DNA from 3 places in the Kitasatospora sp. NPDC018058 genome. Region 3 is predicted to be linked to each of the others. Evidence: riboswitches for the same ligand, from Rfam matches in the RefSeq annotation. Region 3 holds a riboswitch; each other region holds the start of a gene.
The links. Region 3 has a riboswitch for magnesium ahead of ACH4E7_RS12960 (magnesium transporter MgtE N-terminal domain-containing protein). Riboswitches for the same ligand answer to the same signal wherever they lie in the genome.
Positions count from the first base shown of each region.

Region 1: another riboswitch for magnesium. It lies ahead of ACH4E7_RS24075 (NRAMP family divalent metal transporter); the one in region 3 lies ahead of ACH4E7_RS12960 (magnesium transporter MgtE N-terminal domain-containing protein).
Region 2: another riboswitch for magnesium. It lies ahead of ACH4E7_RS29900 (NRAMP family divalent metal transporter); the one in region 3 lies ahead of ACH4E7_RS12960 (magnesium transporter MgtE N-terminal domain-containing protein).

Region 1 covers NZ_JBIRFA010000017.1:21,165-26,819, forward strand. Annotated here, with positions in the region: gene ACH4E7_RS24065 (FtsX-like permease family protein) at 1-2,128, opposite strand, end outside; gene ACH4E7_RS24070 (ABC transporter ATP-binding protein) at 2,125-2,895, opposite strand; M-box (ykoK) riboswitch at 3,063-3,239, shown strand; gene ACH4E7_RS24075 (NRAMP family divalent metal transporter) at 3,618-5,312, shown strand; gene ACH4E7_RS24080 (MgtC/SapB family protein) at 5,416-5,655, shown strand, end outside.
Region 2 covers NZ_JBIRFA010000025.1:24,752-30,406, forward strand. Annotated here, with positions in the region: gene ACH4E7_RS29890 (hypothetical protein) at 1-257, opposite strand, end outside; gene ACH4E7_RS29895 (winged helix-turn-helix domain-containing protein) at 325-717, opposite strand; gene ACH4E7_RS29900 (NRAMP family divalent metal transporter) at 881-2,557, opposite strand; M-box (ykoK) riboswitch at 2,902-3,081, opposite strand; gene ACH4E7_RS29905 (DUF3533 domain-containing protein) at 3,267-4,568, shown strand; gene fdhD (formate dehydrogenase accessory sulfurtransferase FdhD) at 4,588-5,460, opposite strand; gene ACH4E7_RS29915 (GreA/GreB family elongation factor) at 5,655-5,655, opposite strand, start outside.
Region 3 covers NZ_JBIRFA010000007.1:306,250-311,904, reverse strand. Annotated here, with positions in the region: gene ACH4E7_RS12970 (alpha-galactosidase) at 1-1,600, opposite strand, end outside; gene ACH4E7_RS12965 (hypothetical protein) at 2,029-2,196, shown strand; M-box (ykoK) riboswitch at 2,516-2,694, shown strand; gene ACH4E7_RS12960 (magnesium transporter MgtE N-terminal domain-containing protein) at 3,004-4,371, shown strand; gene ACH4E7_RS12955 (NRAMP family divalent metal transporter) at 4,368-5,655, shown strand, end outside.

The DNA.
Region 1 (5,655 bases), on a different contig from region 3:
CCACCGGGACCTCCTGGAGGTCGGGCTTGGGGATCTGTCCCGGCTGCACCGGGCCGCCGCCCCCGCGCAGCAGCATCACGGCCTTGCCGTCGGCGCCGACCAGCGACCGGTCGAAGACCAGCAGCTTCCCGGCCGCCAGCGCCTGTTCGGCCGCCTGGTCCCGGACGTCGAACAGGTTGTGCAGCAGGGCGGCGTCCCCGGTGGCGATGTGCGGCGGCTCGGCGAGCCTGCGCCGGTCCACCGGGCCCTTGAGCTGGATGTCGCTGGCGCAGTTGTCGCAGAACTTGTAGATCAGCTGGCCGAGTTCGGCGCGCGGGCCGAGTCCGGTGAGCTGCGTCTCCAACTCGGCGCGCAGCTGTTCGGCCGGCGCCCCGTCCCGGTAGCTGGCCAACTGGACGGCTCCGTACGGGGCCTGCGGCCGGTAGTCGCGGCGGTGCTCGGCGTCGGTGCTGGTGCTGTACACCCCGATGGCGACCGCCCCGGCGACCGCCGCCATCACCGCGGCGACGGCCGGCGCGGTGCGCGTGCGGTGCCGGGCGGAGTCCCGAAGCGCGAGCCGGGGGCCGAGCGGCAGCCGCCTGGCGGCCCGGCCGACCACGGCGACCAGCACCGGGGTGCAGGCGAGCAGGCCGAGTTCGGCGGTGACGGAGCCGCCGAGCACGGTGAGCGTGCGGGCGTCGTAGGTGCTTACCACGGGCAGGCCGCGCTGCACCGCGCCCGCGCCGTACATCGCGATCGCGCCGCCGCCGAGGATCAGCGCCACGCCGAGCAGGGTGACCGCCCGGCTGGGCGGCCGGACGGTGTCGCGCCCGGTGAGCCCGGCGGTGACGCTGCGGCGGGCGGTCTGCCAGGCGGGCAGCGCGGCCGCGAGCAGCGCGGTGAGCAGCCCGATCCCGGCGATCGCGAGCAGGTCCAGCGGGGGCAGCGCGAGGTGTCCGAAGCGCGCGCCGCCGACCCGTTCGATGAGCGGCCGCAGCCCGGCGACCAGCCCGGTGCCGAGCGCGACGCCGAGCGCGGCCCCGGCCACGCCGAGGACCAGTCCGCCGCCGAGCACCACCGCGCCGACGTGGGCCCGGCTGCCGCCGGCCGCGCCGAGCAGGGCGAGCTGGCGGCGCGAGCGGCGGGCGCCGACCGCGAAGGCGGGCCCGGCGAGCAGCGCGACCTCCAGCAGCGCCATCCCGGTGACGGTGGCGACCACGACCTTGGTGCTGTTGCCCGCGGCCGGGTCGCTGTCGTGGGCGGAGTCGCGGTAGTAGGCGACGGCCCCGTACGGCGGCGGGTCGAGCGCGACCGAGCGCGCGGTCAGGGTGTAGCCGTACGCGTTGAACTGCTGCACGGCGGCCCAGTCGAGGCTGATTCCGCTCGGCAGGTGGACCAGCCAGGCGTTGCGGGCGTCCGGGGCGTGCTCGGCGGCGGGGCGGCGGGGCTCCGCCGCGGCGGCCAGCGGGTCGAGCAACTCGCCTGGCCGGGCCACGAGTTCGACCCGGCCGAGCTCGTCCGGGTGCTCCACCACGGCGGTGACGGTGAAGGTGGTCCGTTCCAGTCCCTGGACGGTGGTGGTGCCGCCGAGCGAGAGCCCGGCGTGGTCCAGGAAGGCCCGGGTGGCGGCCAGTTCGTGCGGGGCACTCGGGGCGCGACCCTCGACGACGTTCAGCCGGCCGTGCCAGACCGGGTCGGCGAGGTCGGCCTCGGCGGTGAGGGTGCGGACCAGGCCTTCGGGTGAGGTCGCGCCGGTCTCCGGTCCGGGTCGGGCCGGGGTGAGCACGCTGCCGGGCGGCAGTAGTGAGCTGACCAGGGCCGCCGGGTCGGTGCTCGCGGCCCGCTGCTGCTCGGCGGTGGGCTGCCGGCCGGGCTTGGGCTCGACCGCGAACGCGCCGTCCTCGGCGATCGGGGCCTGTTCGACGGTCCGGCCGGGGTTGAGCCCGGTGACCAGGGCGTCCGCCCCGCCGAGTACCCGCTCGACCCGTTCGTCCGGGGTGAGCTGCCCGCTGCGGTGGACCACGTCGGCGCCGGTGACCCCGAGGACGGGCAGCGCGACCATGGCCAGGATGAGGGCGCTGCGCCCCTTGGCCCGCAGCGCGTCGCGCCGGGCGATGCGCAGCGCGACCTTCGCTGCTCCGATCCTCAACGCGTCACCTGGCCGAGCGAGTTGGCGCGGTGCACGGCCGCCGGGCAGCGGCCGGAGCGGCGTCCGGCGGTCTCCGAGGCGACGGCGCCGTCGCGCAGGTGGACCACCCGGTCCGCCCAGGCGGCGTGCGAGGCCTCGTGGGTGACCATCATGGCGGCCGCCCCGGCGTCGCAGCGGGCGCGCAGGAGGGCGAGGACGGCACCGCCGGTGGCCGAGTCGAGCGCGCCGGTCGGCTCGTCGGCGAGGACGAGCCGGCGTTCGCCGATCAGCGCCCGGGCGATGGCGACGCGTTGCTGCTGGCCGCCGGACATGTCGTCGGGGAAGCGGTCGGCGAGTTCCCCGATGCCCAGCTCCTCCAGCGCGGCCAGCGCCTCCCGGCGGGCGGTGCGGCCCGGGGCGCCGTCGAGTTCGCGCGGCAGGGCGATGTTCTCGGCGGCGGTGAGCGCCGGGATCAGGTTGTAGTCCTGGAAGACGTAGCCGACGGAGCGCCGCCGCAGGTCGGCGAGCCTGCCCCGGCTGAGGCCGCCGAGCGCGACGCCCTCGACCAGTACCTCGCCCTCGCTGGGCAGGTCCAGCCCGCCGGCCAGGGTCAGCAGGGTCGACTTCCCGGAGCCGGACGGCCCCATCACGGCGACGAACTCGCCGGCGTGCACGGTCAGGTCGATCCCGCGCAGGGCGTGCACCTGTGCGGCGCCACGCCCGTGCACCCGGGAGACCCCGGCCAGTCGCAGGACGGGCTCGGACCAGGTCGGACCGGTGTGGGACAACACTTCCCCCTCGTGAGCTGTTCAGCTGTATATGTCGGTGAACTATATATGCCGAACGCGCGAGAGTGGGGCGGTCGGGCTTGGTCAAGGTTCTACAAAGGTGTCGAAGATCGGCCGAAAAGGTGAGAGGGACCCGCCGGGCGGGTCTATGCTTTGGGAGGTTTGAAAAGGCACCTCGTTCGGTGAGGCGTCTTCACGGACACAGGCCACTGACCCGACGACGTCGAGAGACGCCCAGGTTCAGGACAGGTCTTCCCGACTTAAGGGTTGACCCCAAGTGGCTTCCGGCCGGACAGGCTGGACACGCCGTGGAGTGCCAAAGCTCTGACGAGTTGGGGTGTACCGGTCCATCTCGACCGGTGTGCTCCTTGCCGTGTCGTGATGCGGCGCACAGACGGTGCGCCCCCGGCCGGGAGGAGGCGAGAGACATGGGCTGCCCTAGTCCGGGCCACAGTCGCCCCTGCCCCCGCATGCTCTCGAACACGTCCGGCACGCGGTAGCAACCTTCCCTGCGCGTTCACCCGGCGCTTCGCTCGGGGCTCGGTCGTGCCTCCATGGCACTCAACCACGCCTCGACGCAAAGAGCCTGACGCATCGTCATGTCCGTACGGCCGCCGCCGCTCAGCGCCGCCGTGCGGAGGCGATGGCGTGCGCCCGCAGGGGGGATCGCTGCTGCGTGCCCCCTGACGCCCCCTCAAGGTAGGGGGCAGGGAGGCCCCGCCATGACCAACGTGATGCTGGACCCGAAGGTTTCCACGGTCCCCGTCGCTACCGCCGCCACCCGCTCCGCCGTCCTGGACGACGCCCACGTGGGCGACATCAAGGGCGCGCTCGGCACCATCCGACTCGACGACACCACCCCCCGCCACGGCCTCTCCGCCCGGCTCAAGACCCTGCTGGCGATCATCGGCCCCGGTCTGATCGTGATGGTCGGCGACAACGACGCGGGTGCCTTCTCCACCTACGGCCAGGCCGGGCAGAACTACGGCACCCAGCTGCTGTGGACGCTGCTGATGCTGGTCCCGGTGCTGTACGTGAACCAGGAGATGGTGCTGCGCCTGGGCGCGGTCACCGGGGTCGGCCACGCACGTCTCATCCTGGAGCGCTTCGGCAGGTTCTGGGGCGCGTTCAGCGTCATCGACCTCTTCCTGCTGAACGCGCTGACCCTGGTCACCGAGTTCATCGGCGTCACGCTGGCCGCCGGGTACCTGGGCCTGCCGAAGGCGGCCTCGGTGGTGCTGGCGGCGGCGATCATCATCGCCTCGGCCTTCACCGGCTCCTTCCAGCGCTTCGAGCGCGTCGCCGTCACCCTGTGCGCCGGCTCGCTGCTGCTGGTGCCGATCTACTTCATGGTCCACCCCGGGACCTCGCAGATGGCCCACGACTTCGTGACGCCCACCCTGCCCGGCGGGTCCGGCCAGCTCGCGGCCGTCATGATGGTCATCATCTCGATCGTCGGCACCACCGTCGCCCCCTGGCAGCTGTTCTTCCAGCAGTCGTACGTCATCGACAAGCGGATCACCCCGCGTTTCATGACGTACGAGAAGGCCGACCTGTGGATCGGGATCGTCGTGGTCATCGTCGGCGCGGCCGCGCTGATCGGACTCACGGCGGCGGCCTTCGCGGGCACCGACGGTTTCGGCCGGTTCTCCGACGCGGCCGCCGTGGCCAAGGGCATCGAGGACAAGGCCGGCCGCCTGGCGGGCGTGCTGTTCGCCATCGCGCTGCTGGACGCCTCGATCATCGGCGCCTTCGCGGTGTCGCTGTCCACCGCCTACGCCATCGGCGACGTGTTCGGCATCAGGCACTCGCTGCACCGCGGGGTCAAGGGCGCCAAGGGCTTCTACGCGGTGTACGCCGGCCTGGTGGCGGTCGCCGCCGCGATCACCCTGCTGTCCACCGACTACACCCAGGGCCTGATCACCCAGTTCGTCCAGGTGCTGGCCGGGGTGCTGCTGCCCTCCGCCACCGTCTTCCTGCTGCTGCTCTGCAACGACAAGGCCGTGCTGGGCCCGTGGGTCAACGGGCCCAGGACCAACGCCTTCACCTCGGCGGTGGTCGGTGTCCTGGTGATGCTGTCCATGATCCTCACCGCGGCGGTGGTCTGGCCGGACATCAGCTCGGACGCGATCCTGTGGATCATGGCCGGCTGCGGCGTGACGGGCGTGCTGGTCGCCGGGTACTTCTTCACCTTCGGCCGCCGGGGCACCAAGGAGGACCTTCACCCAGCCTCCGGCCAGGGGTGCCCCCATGACCGCACCGGCCGCGAGAACTGGCGGATGCCCCCGCTGGAGACCCTCGGCAAGCCGGTGATGTCCACCGCCCGCAAGGTCGGCATGGGCGCCCTGCGGGCCTACCTGCTGATCGCGATGGTCATGGTGATCATCAAGATCGTCCAGACCGCGCTCGGCCACTGAGTCGCCGATCACAGCCCCCGCGGACGGGTGGTGGGCAGCCGCTCGCCACCCGTCCGCCCCCTTTCCCCGTGTTCCCCGCGTTCTCTCCGAAGGAGGTGCCGTCGTGCACACCCTGACCACCGTCGAGTTCCTGGTCCGGCTCGCCACCGGCGTCGCCTGCGGCGCGCTGATCGGCGTCGAGCGCCAGTGGCGGGCCCGGATGGCCGGCCTGCGCACCAACGCCCTGGTCGCCGCCGGCGCCACCCTGTTCGTGCTCTACAGCGAGGCGGTCGGCGACACCGGCAGCCCGACCCGGGTCGCCTCGTACGTCGTCTCCGGCATCGGCTTCCTCGGCGGTGGCGTC
Region 2 (5,655 bases), on a different contig from region 3:
AGCGAGCGGGCGCTGAACCACTGGGCGTCGTCGTCCGGGGTGGCCTTTCCCGCCAGGCCCGCCCGCTGCCGGCTGTGGGCCAGCAGCAGGGCGAGCAGCAGCCCGACGACCGAGGCGCCGATGAGCACCCCGGACAGGAACAGCCGTAGCGGGGCGGGCGCGACGCCGACGGCGAGGCCCTGGAGGGCGAGCAGGAGGAGGACGCCGCACAGGGCGGTCCCTCTGCCGGTCCGGGGGAACAGGGCGGTTCTGGTCATGCGGTGTCCTCCTCCGATGACTTGGCCGGGTGGCTGTCGGTCAGGCGGCCCTGTCGGTCAGGCGGCCTCAGGCGGCCCGGACCAGCCGGGGGTCGTACTTGTAGCCGATCTGCCGGACGGTGGCGATCGCCTCCCGGTGGCCGGGGCCGAGCTTGCGGCGGATCCGGGCGATGTGGGTGGCGATGGTGCGGGTGTCACCGGTGTCCGGCCGGCCCCAGACCGTCTCCATCAGCTGACGGCGGGAGTGCACCCGCAGCGGGTTGCCGACCAGGTGCGCGAGCAGCTCGAACTCCAGGTACGGCATGGTGAGTTGCTGACCGTCCACGGTGACGGTGCGCTGTTCGGCGTTCACCACCAGGCCGTTGTCCGGGTCGGTGGAGGACTGCGGTTCGGGTATCGGGCGCCGGGCGGGGGCGTGGTCCGAGAAGACGGCGTCGAGCCTGCGGTAGCGCACGGCCATGGCGGTGCTCCTTCGGCTGATGGGGTCGGTCGGTTCAGTGCCCGGGGTGCCAGGAGGCTTCCAGCCGGGTGGTCCCGTCCGGTGCGGTGACGGTGGCCGTGGCTGGTCACCTCCGTGACGGGGCAAGGGGTGAAGTGGCGTACCGAGTGGTCGAGTCGACCGTTCAGTGGTTGAGGGCGGTCTGGACGACCTTGATGATGACCATGACCATCGCGATCAGCAGGTACGCGCGCAGGGCGCCCATGCCGATCTTGCGGGCGGTGGACATCACCGGCTTCTCCAGGGTCTCCAGCGGGGGCATCCGCCAGTTCTCGCGGCCGGTGCGGTCATGGGGGCACCCCTGGCCGGAGGCTGGGGGATGGTCCTCCTTGGTGCCGCGGCGGCCGAAGGTGAAGAAGTACCCGGCGACCAGCACGCCCGTCACGCCGCAGGCGGCCATGATCCACAGGATCGCGTCCGAGCTGATGTCCGGCCAGACCACGGCGGCGGTCAGGATCAGCGAGAGGGTGACCAGGACGCTGACCACGGCGGCGGTGAAGGCGTTGGTCCTGGGGCCGTTGACCCAGGGGCCGAGCACGGCCTTGTCGTTGCAGAGCAGCAGCAGGAAGACGGTGGCGGAGGGCAGCAGCACCCCGGCCAGCACCTGGACGAACTGGGTCATCAGGCCCTGGGTGTAGTCGGTGGACAGCAGGGTGATGGCGGCCGCCGCGACCACCAGGCCGGCGTAGATGCCGTAGAAGCCCTTGGCGCCCCTGACCCCGCGGTGCAGCGAGTGCTTGATGCCGAAGACGTCGCCGATCGCGTAGGCGGTGGACAGCGACACCGCGAAGGCGCCGATGATCGAGGCGTCCAGCAGCGCGATGGCGAACAGCACGCCCGCCAGGTGGCCGGCCTTGTCCTCGATGCCCTTGGCGACCGCGCCCGCGTCCGAGAACTGCCCGAAGCCGTCGGTGCCCGCGAACGCGGCGGCGGTCAGGCCCATCATCGCGGCGGCGCCGATGATCACGACCGCGATGCCGATCCACAGGTCGATCTTCTCGTACTTCATGAACCGCGGGGTGATGCGCTTGTCGATGACGTACGACTGCTGGAAGAACAGCTGCCACGGGGCGACGGTGGTGCCGACGATCGAGACGATCACCAGCATCACTGCGGCCAGCTCACCCGAGCCGCCCGGCATGGACGGCACCACGAAGTCGTGCGCCATTTGCGAGGTCTTCGGGTGGACCATGAAGTAGATCGGCACCAGCAGCAGCGAGCCGGCGCACAGGGTGATGGCGACGCGCTCGAAGCGCTGGAAGGAGCCGGTGAAGGCCGAGGCGATGATGATTGCCGCCGCCAGCACCACCGAGGCCACCTTGGGCAGGCCCAGGTAGCCGGCGGCCAGCGTGACGCCGATGAACTCCGTGACCAGGGTCAGCGCGTTCAGCAGGAACAGGTCGATGACGCTGAACGCGCCCCAGAACCTGCCGAAGCGCTCCAGGATCAGGCGGGCGTGGCCGACGCCGGTCACGGCGCCCAGGCGCAGCACCATCTCCTGGTTCACGTACAGCACCGGGACCAGCATCAGCAGCGTCCACAGCAGCTGGGTGCCGTAGTTCTGCCCGGCCTGGCCGTAGGTGGAGAAGGCACCCGCGTCGTTGTCGCCGACCATCACGATCAGACCGGGGCCGACGATCGCGAGCAGGGTCTTGAGTCTCGCTGACAGGCCCTGGCGGGGTGCGTCGTCATCGAGCTTGATGGTGCCGAGGGCGCCCTTGATGTCGCCGACGTGGGCGTCGTCCAGCACCGCTGAACGCGGCGGCGGAACCTTGGAGTTGAGCGTGGCGTTGGTGGTCATGACGTTCCTCCCGTGAACCCCTGGCAGGTGGGGTGGTTGGGGGCGCGCAGCAGCAATTCCCCCTGCGTGCGGGCACGGCGCATCGGCGCGCGGCGGTGCGCCCGTACGGGGACGTACGGGCGCGGCGGAGCCGCGTGCGTGGTGCTCGGTGCTGATGCGACGTCAGATATACGCGCAGGGAAGGCTGTTACCGCGTGCCGGAGGTGTGCGAGGGCAGGCGGGGGCAGGGGCTACTGTGGCCCGGACTACTGCAATCCATGTTTCTCGCCTCCTCCCGGCCGACGCACCCCGTGGTGCGTGTCATCGACGCGGCAAGGAGTTCGCCGGCGCATGAAGCGACCGCCGGTTCACCCCAACTCGTCAGAGCTTTGGCACTCCACGGCGTGTCCAGCGCCCTTCGGCGCTGGAAGCCACTTCGGATCAACCCTTAGGTCGGGAAGATCTGTCCTAACCCTGGGCGTCTCTCGACGTCGTCGGATCAGTGGCCTGTGTCCGTGAAGAAGCCTCACCGAACGAGGTGCCTTCTTCAAACCTCCAGAAGCATAGAGCGCCCGGAGTTCGATACTTGCGCACTTGGTAGAACCTTTACCTTTTTTGGAGGTGTGGCACCCACCCGGGTGACGTGGGTTTGACCGCGAGGCCGCCACGGAACGACTTCCCGCCGTACCCGGCAGCGGCACCAGGTCGTGGCCATTACCCGAGGGGTGGCATGGCGACCGCAGGCTCTCAGGGGGCTCCCCGGCAGGCGAGGGCGCTGGCACTCGCCCGGCACCCGAAACTGTGGCTCTTCCCGAGCATCCTGTGCGGCCTGGTGGCCGTGGTGCTCTCACTGCTCTACATGGGCGGCATCATCAACCCGACCGGCAATCTGCACCGGCTGCCGATCGCCCTGGTGAACGCCGATCAGGGCCCGCCGCCACCGGGACGGACGGTGAACCTCGGCACCGAGCTGACCCGGGCGGTGGTGGCCAGCACCCCCGACGACACCGTCAACTGGCGGCAGACGGACGCCGCCGGGGTGGGCGACCTGCTCGCCTCCGGCAAGGTCTACGGCGCGCTGCTCGTGCCGCAGGACTTCACCGCCACCGTCACCAAGCTGGCCACCGGCGGGGCCACCGAACGGCCCACCCTCACCGTCCTCACCAACCCGGGCCTGGGCAGCCTCGGCTCCTCGATGGCCGCGCAGATCGCCCAGAACGCCGCCCACCAGGCCTCCGTCACGGCCGGCCGGCAACTGCTGGCCGCCGTACCGGCCTCCGGCGCCCGGGGCCCGGACACCGGCGCCACCGCCCGGCTGCTGCTCGCCGACCCGATCGCCGTCGCCACCAAGGTCGGCCACCCGATCGGCAGCCACAGCGGCCTCGGCCTGAGCGCCTTCTACTACACCCTGCTGGCCGTGCTGACCGGCTTCATCGGCGGCAACATCATCCACAACGGCGTCGACGGCGCGCTCGGCTACAGCGACAGCGAGATTGGCCCCTGGCACACCCGCCGCCCCACCGTCCCGATCGACCGCACCCAGACCCTGCTGCTCAAGATGGTCATGACGGCCGGGATCATGCTGCTCACCACCAGCCTGGTGCTGCTCTGCACGGTCGGGATCCTCGGCATGGACGCCCCGCACCAGGCGATGCTCTGGTTGTTCGCCTACTGCGCCAGCCTCGCCGTGGGCCTCGGGGTGCAGGCGATCAACGCCGCGTTCGGCGGGATCGGGCAGCTGGTGTCGATGTTCGTCTTCATCGCGCTGGCCCTGCCCTCCTCCGGGGCGACCGTCCCCCTCCAGGCGGTGCCCGACTTCTACCGCTTCCTCGGCGTCTTCGAGCCGATGCGCCAGCTGAGCGACGGCATCCGGGCGATCATCTTCTTCGACGCCCGGGGCGACGCCGGGCTGGCCCGCGGCTGGACCATGATCGCCGTCGGCGCGGTGCTCGCCGTGGCCTTCGGCTTCGCGATGACCCGCTACTACGACCGCAAGGGCCTGCACCGCTGGACGCCCCAGCCCTCCGACTAGCCCCTCGGCACGGTGACCGTCAGGTGCTGATGACCGGCCGGTCGCTCCGGGTGCTGTGGTCGTCGTCGCGCACGTCGATCCGGTCCGCGCGGGTGTAGACGTTCATCGAGTCGCCGCGCATGAAGCCGACCAGGGTCAGCCCGCTCTCCTCGGCCAGGTCCACCGCCAGCGAGGAGGGCGCGGAGACGGCGGCGAGCATCGGGACGCCCGCCATCACGGCCTTCTGGACCAGTTCGAAGGAGGCCCGGCCGCTGACCATCAGCACCGTGCCGCGGGCCGGGAGCAGGCCCTCGCGCAGCGCGTGGCCGACCACCTTGTCCACCGCGTTGTGCCGGCCCACGTCCTCGCGCAGGCAGAGCAGCCGGCCCTCGGCGTCGAACAGCCCGGCCGCGTGCAGGCCGCCGGTGCTGTCGAAGATCTTCTGGGCCGCGCGCAGCCGGTCGGGCAGCGCGGACAACAGCTCGGGGGTGACCCGCAGGTCGTCCTCGGCGACGCTCCAGGGCGCGGTGGTGCGCACCGCGTCCAGGCTGGCCTTGCCGCACAGGCCGCAGGAGGAGGTGGTGTAGAAGTTGCGCTCCAGCGAGGCGTCCGGGGCGGGCACGCCGCGGGCGAGCACGACGTCCACCACGTTGTAGGTGTTGCCGCCGTCGGCGGTCGCCCCGGCGCAGTAGCGGATCCCGGCCAGGTGGTCGGCGGCGTGCAGCACGCCCTCGCTCACCAGGAAGCCGGCCGCCAGGTCGAAGTCGCTGCCGGGAGTGCGCATGGTGACCGTCAGCGGGCGCCCGCCGACCCGGATCTCCATCGGCTCCTCGGCGGCCAGGGTGTCGGGGCGGTGCGAGGGCACGCCCTTGCGCAGCCGCAGCACCCTGCGCGGTACGGTCACTCGGCCCATCGTCGTCGGCTCCTCGGTGGTGTGCTCATGGCGGACTGTACGGACAATCCTCGCGCGTGCCGGGCCCGAGGTGCGCCGGGCGGTCGGTGCCGGGCAGGTGGCGGCGGCCGCACGCGGCGGTGACGGCAAGTACAGCACGCCCACCGCCGCCATGGCGGTGAGCGTGTTCCGGGGCCGGCGAGGACGGCTGACCGC
Region 3 (5,655 bases):
GCCGGAACATCGCGACGCCGTGCGGAGCGACCCAGGTGCCGCCGACCGTGCCACCGGCCGCCACCGTGCCGGTGGCACCGGTCCACAGCTCCTTGTACGTGAATCCGCCGGTCAGCCCCAGCGAGGTGAGGTCGCTGCCGACCGTCTGCCAGTTGTTCGGGTCCTGGTTCACCAACAGCACGGCGGTGTCCCCGTTCGCCAGCTGCCGCTTCAGCACCACCGGCGCGGTCGCGGTTGCCGGCCTGGCCCCGACCAGGGTCGCGGGCTTGGCGAGCGTGTCCTGGTCGACGGCGATGACGTCGGCGTTCTTGAGGACCGCGAGGCTCGACGCACCGATGCCCGTGGACCACGTGTAGCCGTTCGCGCTGTGCTGCGACTGCCCGGCGGTACGGAGGTCGGCACCGGAGATCAACGGCGCGGCGAGCATGGACAGGACGGAGGTCTCGGTGCGCGACTCGTCGTCGGTGAACGGCTTGTGGCAGGTGCAGGTGTCGCTGGTGCCGTAGAGGCCGTACACGTCGTTCCAGCCGGTGAACATCATGTCGAGGTCGTTCCAGCTGCCCGGGCGCACGTTGCCGGGGTACTGAAGGGCGGTCTGCAGTTGCCCGTTCCACAGCACGCCGTCGAGCTCGCTGTCGCGGTCCCCGCCGATCCGGCACAGGTTGGCCACCTGCCCGCACCACACGCCCGTCGGGGCGTAGCCGGGCGCGGTGAACGGCGCGGTCCCGGCGGCCTGGACGACCGGGTCGGTGCGGGCCGGGTCGGCCGGGTCGAGGAGGTAGGGCACACCGGTGTGGGCGGGTTGGGCGGAGACGCTGAGGGTGACCTTCGGGCGGCCCTGGCCGGCGGAGGCGGCGTCGAGGGCCCGCTGGAAGGTCTGCACGCGGGCGTAGATGGAGCGGGTGAGCTCCCTGCCCTCGCCCTGGGTGTAGTAGTTGTGACCGTCGGGGCCGGTGATCTGCGGGCCGTAGGGGCAGTCGTCGTACTTGACGAAGTCGACGCCCCAGGAGACGAAGTCGCCGGCGTCGGTGCTCTCGTGGCCGAGGCTTCCGGGGTGCATCTGGCAGGTCTCGTAGGTGTCGGTGGCGTAGAGGCCGAACTTCAGGCCCTTGCTGTGGGCGTACCAGGCCAGGAACTGGATGCCGTTGACGGTCCGGCCGTCGACGGTCCGCGACGGGAAGTGGTCGGGGCGCGGGATCAGGTGGCCGGAGGTGGGGTCGTTGCCGGTGCCGTCCGTCCCGGTGACCGGGTTCCCGGCGGCGTCGTACAGCTGCATCGAGCCGTTCGGCGTCCGGACGAAGTCGGTGCTCTGGCCGTCCCGGTGCCAGAGCGACCAGCCGTCGTCGATCGTGACGGTGTTGTAGCCCGCCGCCACCAGGCCGTTGGCGGCCATGAAGTCGATCGTCTGGACGACCTGGTCCTCGGTGACCTCGGTGCCGAGGGAGTTCCACGAGTTCCACCCCATGGGCGGGGTGAGGGCGTTGCCGTTGCCCAGGGCGGCGGCCGGAGCGGCCGCGCCGAGGCTGAGGGCTCCGAGGCCGGTGGTGGCGAGTGCCAGCGCGAGCAGGGGTGCCGCGAGGCGGTGGGGAAGGAGGCGCACGGGTGCTCCTGTGGGGAGTGGGGGTGTGGGGGAATGACGTTGCGTCACGTGGTTTGACGGGGGCAGCCGGCCGGCCGTGGGGGGTTGAACCCGGGGATTTGAACGTTCAAAATCGCGGCCGAGGGCTCGGGTTCGGGCCTCGACCCATGAGCCCTTGACCCATGTGATCGGTGACATGTGTCATTTCACATGCCGCGCCGGGGTGTCGTCAACGGAAAGCGCACAGGCGGTCGCCGTCTCCCGCCCCCAACGGAGAGCCGGACGGCCGCCCTGCATCCACGGGGCCGGAACGGCCTCGGGCGGTTTCCGTCCGCGCCGGGAGAACGCCCCGAAGGAGCGGCGCCGGCGAGGCCCGAAGGGGTGAATACCGGCGGGGGTATATTGGTCGTGTCAGTCCATTCACCGGGGGCCGAGGAAGGGAGCACGGCATGTGCCGTCGAGTCGTCTGCCGCACCTGCGGAAAGCCGACCTACGCCGGGTGCGGGATGCACGTCGAACAGGTGCTGGCCGGGGTGCCCAAGTCCCAGCGGTGCGCGTGCTCACCGAAGGAGCGGGCGTCCGGCGGCTGGCTCGGGCGGCTGTTCGGCCGGCGCTGACCTTCGGGGACGGACTCCCGGCCGGGATCAGCACCCGGTTCGTCGTCCGGTGCTGCCGCACGCCGTACCGGACGGAAGCGCGGCGACGGCGGCCACGTCGCGGACGGCGGGCGGCAGGCGGGTTCCCCTCGGTGTCGGAATCAGCGTCACCAGGGGCCGCCCACGGGGAAGTTCGGCCCCCACCGCCGTCGGCCGGAGCACCGCTGCGCGCCCCCGGCCGTGCGCCCCGGCGGCTCCCCCGCAGGTCAGGCCCGGGTCAAGCTCGGGTCAAGGATTACGCTGCGAGCACCTTCAGGTCCTATCCTGGGGCCGATTTGAACAGACACCTCGTTCGGTGAGGCGTCTTCACGGACACAGGCCACTGATCCCACCCGTCGAGAGACGCTCCGGATCAGGACAGGTCTCCCCGGCTCAAGGGGTGACCCCAAGTGGCTTCCCGTCGGGATCGACCAGGGACACGCCGTGGAGTGCCAAAGCTCTGACGAGTGGGGGTGCCCGGGCATTGACGTCGGTCTCCCCCTGCCGTGCCGCCGCGACCACGATGCGCGGCCGAGACCGGGAGGAGGCGTGATGGACGGAAGTCCTGGCCATAGTCAGCCTTTCCCGATGTCGTCCTCGCCGTCCTTCCGCCGCCCGAGGCGCTCCCTCCTTCCCTGACCGATGCGGTCCGGCCGCTCCGCCCTCCCGTCCGTCCTGACGCGGGAGGCCCCGGCGCATGCCTGGAACCGGCGCCGCGGTCGGGGTCGGCGGTGACGTGCCGCCGGGCGGCCCGCTGCCCCGTCCTGTCGGGGCGAGGGGGTCCCCACCATGGCTGCCACCACCCTGCTCACGTCCGCCACGGCCCGACTGCGCGATCGCACCGTCGCCGCCGAGCGCCGTACCGCCGTCTCCCGGACCGTCCGTTCCTCGCTGGTCTCCGTCGCCGGGCTGGTCGGCGGCCCGGCCACCAACCAGGCCGGCGAGGAGGTGGGCCGCGTCGTCGACGTGGTCGCGCGCCTCTACGGGGCGGAGCCGTACCCGCCGGTCACCGGACTGATCATCCGAATAGGCCGCCGCCGCACCTTCATCGCCGCCGACGCCGTCGAGCGGATCCAGACCGGGCAGGTCCGGCTGCGCACCGCCCGCGTGGACCTGCGCGAGTTCAACCGCCGGCCCGGGGAGGTCCTGCTGGCCCGCGACGTGCTGGACCACCAGCTCGTCGACGTCGACGGCGTCCAGGTCACCCGCGCCGCCGACCTCTACCTGGCCCCGCTCGCCGCCCGGACCGTCCTGGTCGGGGTCGACGTCTCGCTGCCCACCCTGCTGCGCCGGCTCGGCCCGCGCCGCTGGCAGATCCGCCCCACCCCGGAACGCGTCCTGGACTGGCAGTCCGTCGCCCCGTTCGGCGAGCAGGCCACCCACGGGCCCGCCGAGGTGCGGCTGCGCGCCTCCCGCTCCGCGCTGCACCGGCTGCGCCCGGCCGACCTCGCCGACATCCTGGAGGACCTCGGCCGGCACGAGCGCCAGCAGCTGCTGGGCTGGTTGGAGCCGGAGCACGCCGCGGACGCGCTGGAGGAGATGGAACCCGCCGAGCTGGAGAACCTGCTGCGCGAGGTACCCCCGGAGCACGCCGCCCGGCTCGTCGACGAGATGGAACCGGACGAGGCCGCCGACGCCCTGCGCGACCTCGCCCCGGGCGAGCGCGAGACCCTGCTGGCCCGGATGCCCGAGCCCGAGGCGGCCGAGCTGCGCTCCCTGCTCACCCACCGCGAGGGCACCGCCGGCGGCGCGATGACCACCCTGCTGGTCACCGCCGGCTCCGCGCACACCGTCGCCCAGGTGCGGGCCGAACTCGCCGCGCAGGCCGAGCACCGCACCGACATCGACGCGGTCACGGTGCTGGACGACGACGGCCGGCTGATCGCCGACATCCCGCTGTTCGATCTGGCCGTGGCCGAGGACACCTCGGTGATCGGCGACCTCGTCTCCTGGCTGGACCAGTTCGGCCCGCCGGTGACCGTCCGGCCCGACACCCGGCTCGCCGAGGCCGCCGACCAGCTGGTCGCGGCCCGGGCCACCTCCCTGCTCGTGGTCGACGACTCCGGGCGCCCGCTCGGCCGGGTCCTGGCCGACGACATCCTCGACTCGCTCCTGCCCGAGCGTGGGCGACTGCACTTCCGGAGGCTCCTCAAGTGACCCGCGACCTCGACACCCTCGACACCGGACCGGACGCCGCCGCCGCGGCGTCCGCGCCGTCCGACCCGGGGCGCTCCGGCCGCCGAAGAGGCCTCCGCCGATTGGCCGCCGTCGCGATGGTGGCCGGCCCCGGCCTGGTCGCCGCCAACGCCGGCAACGACGCCGCGGGCATCGCCACCTACGCCAGCGCCGGCTCCCAGTTCACCTACGGCACGCTGTTCTTCATGGTGCTGGTCACCGTCGCCCTGGTCATGGTGCAGGAGATGGCCGTCCGGCTCGGTGCCCACACCGGCAAGGGCCTGGGCGCGCTGATCCGCGAGCAGTTCAGCCTGCGGCTGACCGCCCTCGCGGTCTTCTGCCTGCTGCTGGCCAACACCGGCCTGGTGGTCAGCGAGTTCGCCGGGATCGGCGCCGCGTTCGAGCTGCTCGGCGTGCCCAAGTGGGCGGTCATCCCGCCGTCCGCCGTCCTGCTCTGGTCGCTGGTGCTGTTCGGCTCGTACAAGTGGGCCGAACGCATCTTCCTGGTGATGTCGCTGGCGTTCTTCGCCTACCCGGTCGCCATGGTGCTCGGCCACCCCGACTGGGGGCAGGTCGGCGAGCACCTGGTCGTGCCGCACGTGGAGCCCAGCAAGGACTTCATCCTGCTGGCCGTCGCCCTGATCGGCACCACGGTCAGCCCCTACATGCAGTTCTACGCCGCCGCCGGCGTGGTCGACCGCGGTGCCAAGCCCGCCGACTACAAGCTGATCCGGGCCGACGCCGTCCTCGGCGCCGTGTTCGCCTGCGTGATCAGCCTGACCATCATCATCGCCACCGCCGCCGCGATCGGCGGCACCGGTCCGCTGGAGTCCGCCGCGCAGGCCGCCGAGGCCCTCAAGCCGGTCGCCGGGCACGGCGCCGAGCTGCTGTTCGCCTTCGGGCTGCTGGGCGCCTCCGCCCTGGCCGGCGCGGTGGTGCCGCTCTCGGCGAGCTACGCGATCGGCGAGGCCGCCGGCGTCGAGCGCTCCGTCTCCCGCAGCTTCCGCGACGCCCCGCTGTTCCTCGGGCTGTTCACCGCCCAGATCGTCCTGGGCGCGGTGGTCGCGCTGACCCCGGTGGACGTCATCCAGCTGCTGATCGGCACCCAGGTGCTGCAGGGCCTGATCAGCCCGATCGTCCTGGTCTACCTGCTGGTCCTGACCAACCGCCGCTCCGTCCTCGGCGACGCGGCCAACAGCCCGCGCTACCGCATCGCGGCCACCGTCGTGGTGGTCGGGGTGGCCGCGATGTCGACGATCCTGCTCG